3 regions of the Rhizobium sp. SG570 genome follow, and region 3 is predicted to be linked to each of the others. Evidence: riboswitches for the same ligand, from Rfam matches in the RefSeq annotation. Region 3 holds a riboswitch; each other region holds the start of a gene.
What was found. Region 3 has a riboswitch for thiamine pyrophosphate ahead of thiC (phosphomethylpyrimidine synthase ThiC). Riboswitches for the same ligand answer to the same signal wherever they lie in the genome.

Region 1: another riboswitch for thiamine pyrophosphate. It lies ahead of thiB (thiamine ABC transporter substrate binding subunit); the one in region 3 lies ahead of thiC (phosphomethylpyrimidine synthase ThiC).
Region 2: another riboswitch for thiamine pyrophosphate. It lies ahead of thiM (hydroxyethylthiazole kinase); the one in region 3 lies ahead of thiC (phosphomethylpyrimidine synthase ThiC).

What each region holds. Positions count from the first base shown of each region.
Region 1 is NZ_JAAZQI010000005.1:228,471-231,723, reverse strand. Features, by position in the region: gene FHT28_RS12985 (MDR family MFS transporter) at 1-1,072, shown strand, start outside; TPP riboswitch at 1,143-1,259, shown strand; gene thiB (thiamine ABC transporter substrate binding subunit) at 1,310-2,338, shown strand; gene thiP (thiamine/thiamine pyrophosphate ABC transporter permease ThiP) at 2,349-3,253, shown strand, end outside.
Region 2 is NZ_JAAZQI010000020.1:8,490-11,742, reverse strand. Features, by position in the region: gene yghU (glutathione-dependent disulfide-bond oxidoreductase) at 1-592, opposite strand, end outside; gene FHT28_RS29275 (DUF1127 domain-containing protein) at 1,091-1,237, opposite strand; TPP riboswitch at 1,472-1,568, shown strand; gene thiM (hydroxyethylthiazole kinase) at 1,616-2,419, shown strand; gene thiE (thiamine phosphate synthase) at 2,416-3,051, shown strand; gene thiD (bifunctional hydroxymethylpyrimidine kinase/phosphomethylpyrimidine kinase) at 3,048-3,253, shown strand, end outside.
Region 3 is NZ_JAAZQI010000011.1:172,078-175,330, reverse strand. Features, by position in the region: gene FHT28_RS22115 (hypothetical protein) at 365-1,108, shown strand; TPP riboswitch at 1,207-1,338, shown strand; gene thiC (phosphomethylpyrimidine synthase ThiC) at 1,432-3,253, shown strand, end outside.

The DNA of each region.
Region 1 (3,253 bases), on a different contig from region 3:
CGCCATCGGCCCCGTCCTCGGCGGCACGATGAGCGATCTGTTCGGCTGGCGCTCGATTTTCCTCGTCAATGTGCCGATCGGCTTCATCGTGCTCGCCGGCCTCGCCACCATGCTGCCCTACCGCAAGCCGGCCCGCCGGCCGAAGATCGATTACGCCGGCGCGCTTGTTCTTGCGCTGACGACGACAAGCATCGTGCTCGCCGCAGACGGCACCGAACTCTTCGGATCGCTGCTGTCGCCGCAATGCCTCGGCATCATCGCCTTTGGTGCGATCTGCGCCATCGCCTGGGTCTTCATCGAGCGGCGTGCGCCGGAGCCAATCGTGCCGATGACACTGTTCCGCAATCCGACATTCGGCCTGCTCCTCATCATCTCGATCACCAGCGGTGCGGTCGCCATCGGCATGGTCAACTACTTCGCTCTCTTCCTGCAGACGACGACGGGCCTCTCGCCCTCGCTGGCCGGCCTGCTGTTCATCCTTTTGACCGGCGGCATCGTCTGCGGCTCGCTTTCCGCCGGCAGGTTGATCGCGGCAAGAGGCCGCTACAAACCCTTTGCCGTCGCCAGCGCCGCCTGCAGCACCATTGCTTTCGGCTCGCTCGCCTTCGTCCATGCCGGCACGCCCATCGCCGTCATCGGCGGCCTGATGCTGCTGCACGGCATCGGTATCGGCCTTGCGCAGCAGGTGCCTGTCATCGGCGTGCAGAACGCCGCCAATAGCCGCGACGTCGGTGCTGCTACCGGCGCGGTGACGCTGTCTCGGATGGGCGGTGCCTCGATCGCCATCTCCATCTATGGCGCCATCATCGCCGCCAAGCTCGGCAATGTCGGTGTCTCGATTTCAGGCGTTTCCGACATCAAGGAACTGACGCCGAAGATGATGGCGGCCCTGCCGGAAGCCACCCGCGAAGCCGTCGCCAATGCCTATGCAAGCGCCTTCAGTCCCCTGTTCATGACGGCAGCCGGCATCTGCATGCTCGGCCTTCTGACAGCGCTCACGCTGAAGAACGTGCAGCTGCCCGGCGCCACCAAGAAATTCGAAAACACGGTTGCCGCCGAAGCCGCCGAATAGATCGTGCGGCCTGCAATCGACGGGGGAATCATTCCCCTTGTCATCCCTTCGTCGCAAGGCTAAATCTGCCGATGCTCTAACGGGGTGCCTTATGTCCTTTGGGATATTTGGCTGAGAGGCTTTGACAGGCCAACCCGCGGAACCTGATCCGGCTAACACCGGCGGAGGGATTAGACGCGTGACGAAATCATAGCGCCCTTTTCCCCTTCAAGACGAAACCAAAGAGGAGGCGCTGTCATGCACGACCGATCGCTATTGTCATTCTTCGCCGGCCTGGCTCTCGCCGCCGGCACGACGTTTTTTACTGCCCAGGCCGCCCAGGCTGCGGACAAGACGCTGACCATCTACACCTATGAGAGCTTTACCGCCGATTGGGGTCCCGGCCCCAAGGTCAAGGCCGCCTTTGAAAAGACATGCGGCTGCACGGTCAACTACGTCAGCGTCACCGACGGCGTGGCGCTTCTGTCCCGCCTCAAGCTCGAGGGCGCCGGCACCAAGGCCGATATCGTTCTCGGCCTCGACACCAATCTTGTCAATGAAGCCAAGGATACCGGCTTGTTCGATGCGAGCGGCGTCGACACATCGGCGCTCAAGGTTCCCGGCGATTTCAAGGATGATGTCTTCGTGCCCTATGATTACGGCCATTTCGCCGTCATCTATGACACGCAGACGGTCAAGAACCCGCCGAAGAGCATGAAGGATCTCGTCGAGGGCGATCCCCAGCAGAAGATCGTCATCGAGGATCCGCGCACCTCGACACCGGGCCTCGGCCTCTTGCTCTGGGTCAAGTCGATCTACGGCGACAAATCAGCCGATGCCTGGACCAAGCTCAAGGGCCGCATCCTGACGGTGACGCCCGGCTGGTCGGAGGCCTATGATCTCTTCACCAAGGGCGAAGCGCCGATGGTGCTCTCCTACACCACGTCGCCGGCCTATCACATGATCGAGGAAAAGACCGACCGCTATCAGGCGGCGGCCTTCTCCGAAGGACATTACATCCAGATCGAGGTCGCCGGCCTCGTCAAATCGTCTTCGAATAAGGACCTTGCCCGCGATTTCCTGAAATTCATGGTGTCGCCGGCCTTCCAGGACATCATCCCCACCAGCAACTGGATGATGCCGGCCTCCGCCACATCGGCGCCGCTGCCGGACGCCTTCAGCAAGCTCGTGGTGCCGACGAAGACCTTCCTCATGAGTCCTGAAGTCGTCGAGAAGAACCGCAAGGCCTGGATCGACGAATGGCTGGCCGCCACCAGCGGCAACTGACATCGCGACCATGCTGACGGCACTCGAAAGAAGACGCGCCATTTCCGGCGGGGCGCTCAGCCTCGCCGGCATCGCGCTTTTCGTCGGGATCGCCGTCGTCGTCCTGCTTGCCGCCGGCATCGAATCCGGCGGCGACTCCACGCTCGCAGATCCCTATCTGCTGCGCGTGCTGCGGTTCACCCTGCTGCAGGCGACCCTGTCGGCGCTGCTCTCCATCGTGCTTGCCATCCCCGTCGCCCGCGCCCTGGCGCGCCAGCCGCGCTTTCCCGGGCGGCTGTGGCTGATCCGCCTGATGGCCGTGCCCATGGGCCTGCCTGTCCTGATCGGCGCGCTCGGTCTGCTCGGCATCTGGGGGCGCCAGGGATTGCTCAATCAGGCCCTCACGGCACTTGGCCTGTCGCAGCCCGTCAGCATATACGGCCTTGCCGGCATCCTGCTGGCGCATGTCTTCTTCAATATGCCGCTTGCCTGCCGGCTGATGCTCGCCGGGCTGGAGCGTGTGCCGGCGGAATATTGGCTTGTTGCCGGAGGCCTCGGCATGCGACCCGCCTCGGTCTTTCGCTTCATCGAATGGCCTGTCTTGCGCGGCCTCATTCCCGGCATCGCCGGTCTGATCTTCATGCTCTGCGCCACCAGCTTCACACTGGTGCTGATCCTCGGCGGCGGCCCGGCCGCGACCACGCTGGAAGTCGCGATCTACCAGGCGCTGCGCTTCGATTTCGATCCCGGTCGTGCCGTATTGCTGTCGCTGCTGCAGATCGTCGTCACAGCCGCGATTCTCGGCGCGATGACACTGTTTCCCTCGCCTGACGATCATGGGCTGACGAGCGGCCGCTCCCTGCGGCGCATCGACGGGCAGCTGCGCGCCGCGCGATGGGTCGATGCCGTATTGCTGTCAAGCGCTGCCCTCTTCAT
Region 2 (3,253 bases), on a different contig from region 3:
TTTCGGCCAGACGACGGTCGAGCACATCGAGTTCGCGCTTCACTTCCATGGCGAAACGATCGATCGCATATTCGATCTTCGTCGGAGCATAGGCGTAGAAATGGCCGAAACCGCCGCCGAGATAGGGCGCGCTGCCCATCTGCCAAAACAGCCAGGAGAAACATTCGGCTCGAGCCGGCTGTTCGGTCGGCAGGAAGGCGCCGAACTTTTCGGCGAGATAGGTCAGGATCGACGCCGATTCGAAGACGCGGATCGGCTTGGGGCCACTGCGGTCGAGCAAGGCGGGGATCTTCGAATTGGGATTGACCTCCACGAAACCGCTGCCGAACTGGTCGCCCTCGCCGATCTTGATCAGCCAGGCATCATATTCAGCGCCGCTATGACCAAGCGCCAGCAGCTCTTCGAGCATGATGGTGACCTTCACGCCATTCGGCGTTCCGAGCGAATAAAGCTGGAGGGGATGACGACCCACCGGCAATTCCTTTTCGTGGGTCGGCCCCGCGATCGGACGGTTGATATTGGCGAACTGGCCGCCATTCGCCTTGTTCCAGGTCCAGACTTTCGGCGGCGTGTATTCGGCAGAACCGGTCATGGGCATCCTCTCGTTTTCAGTGAATCGAATTGAGCGTGGTCATCGATGTAGCGCGCTACTTCTGTCGCACATAGTAGCGGCTGTTCATTTTTACGAGAGGAGCACGAGCTGCTTTTTGGATGGCCCTGGATAAAACGAAAAAAGCCTGCCGCGGGAGGAGGTGCGGCAGGCTTTCGACAATAAATGAACAGCGCACGGGAGGAGGAGTGGCGCTGTTCGCGCAGACGACCTTGGGAGGAGGAGTAGGGCGCCTGCAAAGCGAAGGGATGCGGGAGGAGGTGCATCGCTTCGATGAAAATCATAATACCTGGCTTTTGCTCACTTCATAGGCATTTATTTGCAAGGCAGTTATGCGCTATGCGAAAAGCGGAAAGCTCGACCGCATAACATTTCGGCATACAAAACAGTGACAGCCGTCATGCGGACAAAACAAAAGCGCCTGCTCGGGAGGAAGCAGGCGCTGGCAACATGCAGATTGCAGATCAGCGTTTCGAGCCGTTAGCCCGCGATGGCTGCACGGGCAACATTGCGGATTTCGCCGCGATCGATACCCAGGTCATGCAGTTCGCGCGTGGACATGCGGCCCAATTCGGCGACCGTCTGACGGTACTTGCGCCAGTTGTTGAAAGAGCGTGCTACGTTCATGATGATCCCCTTTCCTCGGGCATTCGAAGCTGAGCTGCCGTCCTTGGCGCTCCATTCGCTTCGATGAGAAACATATAGTGGAAGCCCCTCGCCTTTTGCAGCGCCAAGGCTTCACTGCACCCATGCATGAAGTGCATGGGTTGATGCAGAACCTGCAAGGCTGTTCCGGCACGGCCCCCAATGTCTTTGCGATTTATTGATGACAGGGCAGCCTTTGTCTGCGAAAACAACGGCATTGAGAGACAGGGGCGTCTGCTATCCGGCAGGCTGAGAAGCACCCTTTGAACCTGAACCAGATCATGCTGGCGGAGGGAGTCGCTCGGGGTTCTGCAACATCCTATGCCGCCCCTCGCGTCTCGCCCGCCCGAAAGGGGCGATATGCAAGACCAAACCACTGCCGGCACTCTGTTCGGCGCCATGCGGGCGAATCCGCCGCTGGTGCAGTGCATCACCAATTTCGTCGCGATGAACATCGCCGCCAACGTGATGCTTGCCGCCGGCGCATCGCCGGCCATGGTCCATGCCGAGGAAGAAGCGGCCGAGTTCGCCGCCATCTCCGCCGCGCTGACGATCAATATCGGCACGCTGTCGGCCGAATGGCTTGTCGGCATGCTGTCGGCCGCGCAATCGGCAAGACAGGCCGGCAGGCCCTGGGTGCTCGATCCGGTCGCTCACTATGCGACCGCATTCCGGCGCAGGGCAGTCGCGCAATTGCTGGACCTGCAGCCGACGGTCATTCGCGGCAACGCGTCCGAGATCATCGCGCTCGCAGGAGGCGTCAGTCGCGGCCAGGGCGTCGATAGCCGCGATCCCGTCGAGTTGGCCGAGCAATCGGCCAGGCAACTCGCCGAACGGCATGGATGCGTGGTTGCCGTGACCGGTGTCACCGATTTCGTGACCGATGGCCACAAGGCGCGACGCATAGAAGGCGGATCGCCGCTGATGCCGCAGGTCACGGCCCTCGGCTGCTCGCTGACCTGCCTGGTCGGGGCCTTTGTGGCGACTGCGCCCGATAATCCCTTCGATGCGACGGCGGCGGCCCTTGCCGTCTTTGCCCTTGCCGGGGAACAAGCGGGAACCGTCGCCGATGGGCCTGGCTCCTTTTCCTGGCGCTTCCTCGACGCGCTGGCCGCCCTCGATGCGGAAGCGCTTACCGCCAAAGCGAGGATCATGCTCGCATGAAAAACTTCGACCTTTCGCTTTATCTCGTTCTCGATCCGATACTCTGTGCGGATTTCGGCATGGTCGAGACAGCCCGTGCGGCGGTCGCCGGCGGTGCGACCATCGTGCAACTGCGTGACAAGCATGCTTCAACCGCAGCCATGATCGAGACCGGCCTTGCCCTCAAGCGGGCGCTGGCCGGAAGCAACGCCCGCCTCATCGTCAATGACGATGTCGAGGCCGCCATCGCCATCGGCGCCGATGGCCTGCATATCGGGCAGGAAGATCTGGATGCCGGCACCGCCCGCCGTATGATTGGGCCGGAGATGATCCTCGGTCTCTCGGTGGAGACGGAAGCTCTGGCCTCGGCCGTCGATGCCGAGATCGTCGACTATGTTGGTGTCGGCCCCGTCTTTGCCACGCCGACCAAGCCCGACCACAAGCAGCCGATCGGCTTTGACGGCCTTGCCCGCATCATCAGGCTCTGCCCGGTTCCTGTCGTCGCCATCGGCGGTCTCAAGGCCGAACACACAGCCGATGTCCTGTCGGCCGGAGCGGACGGACTGGCCGTCGTCTCGGCAATCTGCGGGAAGGCCGATCCCATAGCCGCCACAGCCCTTATCGCCGAAGCCGTCAAGGAGGCGCGCAGATGATCCGCAACGTCCTCTCCATCGCCGGCTCCGATCCTTCCGGCGGCGCCGGTATCCAGGCCGATCTCAAGGCCTTTTCGGCACGCGGCGTCTATGGAATGGCTGTCTTGACGGCATTGACTGCCCAGAACACGCAAGGCGTTTCCGGCGTCCATCCGGTGCCACCGCAATTTGTCGCCGATCAGATCGAAACCATCTTTGCCGA
Region 3 (3,253 bases):
TTACAAACGGACAGTATGTTTGTCAATTATGTGAAACCGACCGTAGCGTTAGTCTTGGCATCTGTTGCTTAAATGCAACTGCGGGCAGCGGGACAGGCGTGGACCATTCATTGATGGCGGAAAGGCGCGTTTTTGGGGCCGGCGGAAGTGCCCACGGCCGAGCGCGGCATCGACATCGGTGGCCAATCCGGAAGCCCCGCGACCTAACCCGCCATTTTCGCACGCCCCGGCAATCATCCCGGCTTCCGTCAACAACGTTCGGAAACTCTCCAGAAACAAAATTCAATAATTCGGTACACACAGAAATGTTGAATCTCCCTAGATTCTTGCGACTCGCGCGCTACCGGAAAGGGCCCAACAGCGAATGACCGAGAATCGGCTGATCTTCATAGCGACACCCTGTTTCGGCGGACTTGTTGCCAAGGATTATATGCAATCCATCTTTTCCCTGATGCAGGTCGGCGCGCAGGCCGGCATACAATTGACGCTTGCACTCCTCGGCAATGATGCGCTGATCACCCGCAGCCGCAACACGCTGGTATCCTCCTTCCTGAACGACACGGCGGCGACGCATATGCTGTTCATCGACGCGGACATCAGTTTCGAGCCCGAGCAGGTCATGCGGCTGCTGAATGCGGACAAGGATGTCGTCGCGGCTATGTACCCCATCAAGGATTACGACTGGGATAGTGCGGCGCGCGCAACCACGCGCACCGGCGAGTCACTCAATGCCGCAGCTCTGCATTATGTCGGCACGCCGCTGGTCGGCCAGAGCAGCGAACGCGATGGTGATTTTGTCAGTGCTATCTATGCGGGCACCGGCATGCTGCTCATCAAACGTGAAGTCATCAAGACGATGACCGCAGCCTATCCCGATCTGCGCTACAGCGCCATCCATGCCTATCCCGGCACCAAACGTTCGCCTGCGACTCAATACGCTCTCTTCGAATGCATGATCGAGGAAGGGACGGGCATTTATTTGAGCGAGGATTTCGCCTTCTGCCATCGCTGGCGGGCGCTTGGCGGCAAGATCTGGCTCGATACCGCCAGCAAGCTTACCCATACCGGCGCTCATCGCTTCGTTGGCAACACGGCGCCCCGCTACTAAGGCGGGTCTATGCCGGAGCGGCCGGAGGAAGATCACAGACAGCGACCGTGATCTTGGCTGCGGGGTTGACAGAGGTGGAGGGGAGAGCATAGCCTCCCGATATTCACCAGGGGGGTCCCGACAAGGGGCTGAGATACTGCTGGACAATACGGCTTTGCCTGTTGTGGCGCAGTGACCCGTTGAACCTGATCCAGTTCATACTGGCGTAGGGACGGTGCAAGCGCTCGAAGGCTTCGGATTCACGCGTGGAATCCACAGCCGGCGTCTTTTCATCATTCCGGCTGATTGACTGGGTCTCCAAATGCAACTTGGAGCCTCAAACCATGACCATTGCCGCAAAAAACCTCACCCCAACCGTCACCACCGGCCCGCTGCCGGCATCCCGGAAGATCTACATTCCGGGAGACATCCATCCCGACATCCGCGTGCCGATGCGCGAGATCAGCGTTCATCCGACGGCAGGCGAGCCGCCCGTCGTCGTCTACGATTCCTCCGGCCCCTATACTGTCGAGGGGGCCGAAATCCGCATCGAGCAGGGACTTGCCGGGCTCCGTCGTGACTGGGTGCTCGCTCGTGGCGATGTCGAAGCCTATGAGGGCCGCCATGTGCGCCCTGAGGACAACGGCTTCGTCAGTGCCGATCGGCTGACCCCCGAATTTCCTGGGCGCCGCCAGCCGCTGCGCGCCAGGGACGGCAAGGCTGTCACGCAGCTTGCCTATGCGCGGGCCGGCATCATCACCCCGGAGATGGAATTCATCGCCATTCGCGAAAACCTCGGCCGCAAGGCAAAGGCCGAAGCCTTGGTCCGCGACGGCGAGAGCTTCGGCGCGCATATTCCCGATCATGTAACACCGGAATTCGTCCGGCAGGAAGTCGCAGCCGGACGGGCGATCATTCCCGCCAACATCAATCACCCGGAGGCAGAGCCGATGATCATCGGCCGGAACTTCCTGGTGAAGATCAATGCCAATATCGGCAACTCCGCCGTTACCTCCTCGATGGCGGAAGAGGTCGAGAAGATGGTCTGGGCCGCCCGCTGGGGTGCCGATACCGTCATGGATCTCTCCACCGGCCGCAACATCCACAATATCCGCGAGTGGATCATCCGCAATTCGCCGCTGCCGATCGGCACCGTGCCGCTCTATCAGGCGCTGGAGAAGGTCGAAGGCGTTGCCGAGAACTTGACCTGGGAGGTCTATCGCGACACGTTGATCGAACAGGCCGAACAGGGCGTCGATTATTTCACCATCCATGCCGGCGTGCGCCTGCATTACATCCCGCTGACAGTCAATCGCGTCACCGGCATCGTCTCGCGCGGCGGCTCGATCATGGCCAAGTGGTGTCTCCATCATCACCGCGAGAGCTTCCTCTACGAGCATTTCGAGGAGATCTGCGATATCTGCCGCGCCTATGACGTCTCCTTCTCGCTGGGTGACGGCCTTCGCCCCGGCTCGATCGCCGATGCCAACGATGCGGCGCAATTTGCCGAGCTCGAGACGCTCGGTGAGCTGACGAAGATCGCCTGGGCCAAGGATTGCCAGGTGATGATCGAAGGGCCCGGCCATGTGCCGATGCACAAGATCAAGGAAAACATGGACAAGCAGCTCGCGGTCTGCGGCGAGGCGCCCTTCTACACGCTCGGGCCGCTGACGACCGATATCGCGCCGGGTTACGACCACATCACCTCTGGGATAGGCGCTGCGATGATCGGCTGGTTCGGCACGGCGATGCTCTGCTACGTCACGCCGAAAGAGCATCTCGGCCTGCCGGATCGCAACGACGTCAAGACCGGCGTCATCACCTACAAGATCGCCGCTCATGCCGCCGATCTCGCCAAGGGACATCCAGCGGCGCAACTGCGCGACGATGCCCTGTCGCGGGCGCGATTCGAATTCCGCTGGGAAGACCAGTTCAACCTTTCGCTCGATCCCGACACCGCCCGCAGCTTCCACGACGAGACCTTGCCGAAGGAAGCCCACAAGGTGGCGCATTTCTGCTCGATGTGCGGCCCGAAATTCTGCTCCATGCGGATCTCGCACGACATCCGCGCCGAGGCCCAGAAGGAGGGACTGGACGCGATGGCGGCAAAGTATCGCGAAGGCGGCGATCTCTACATGCCGATCGATAAGCCAGCGCATCCGGCCG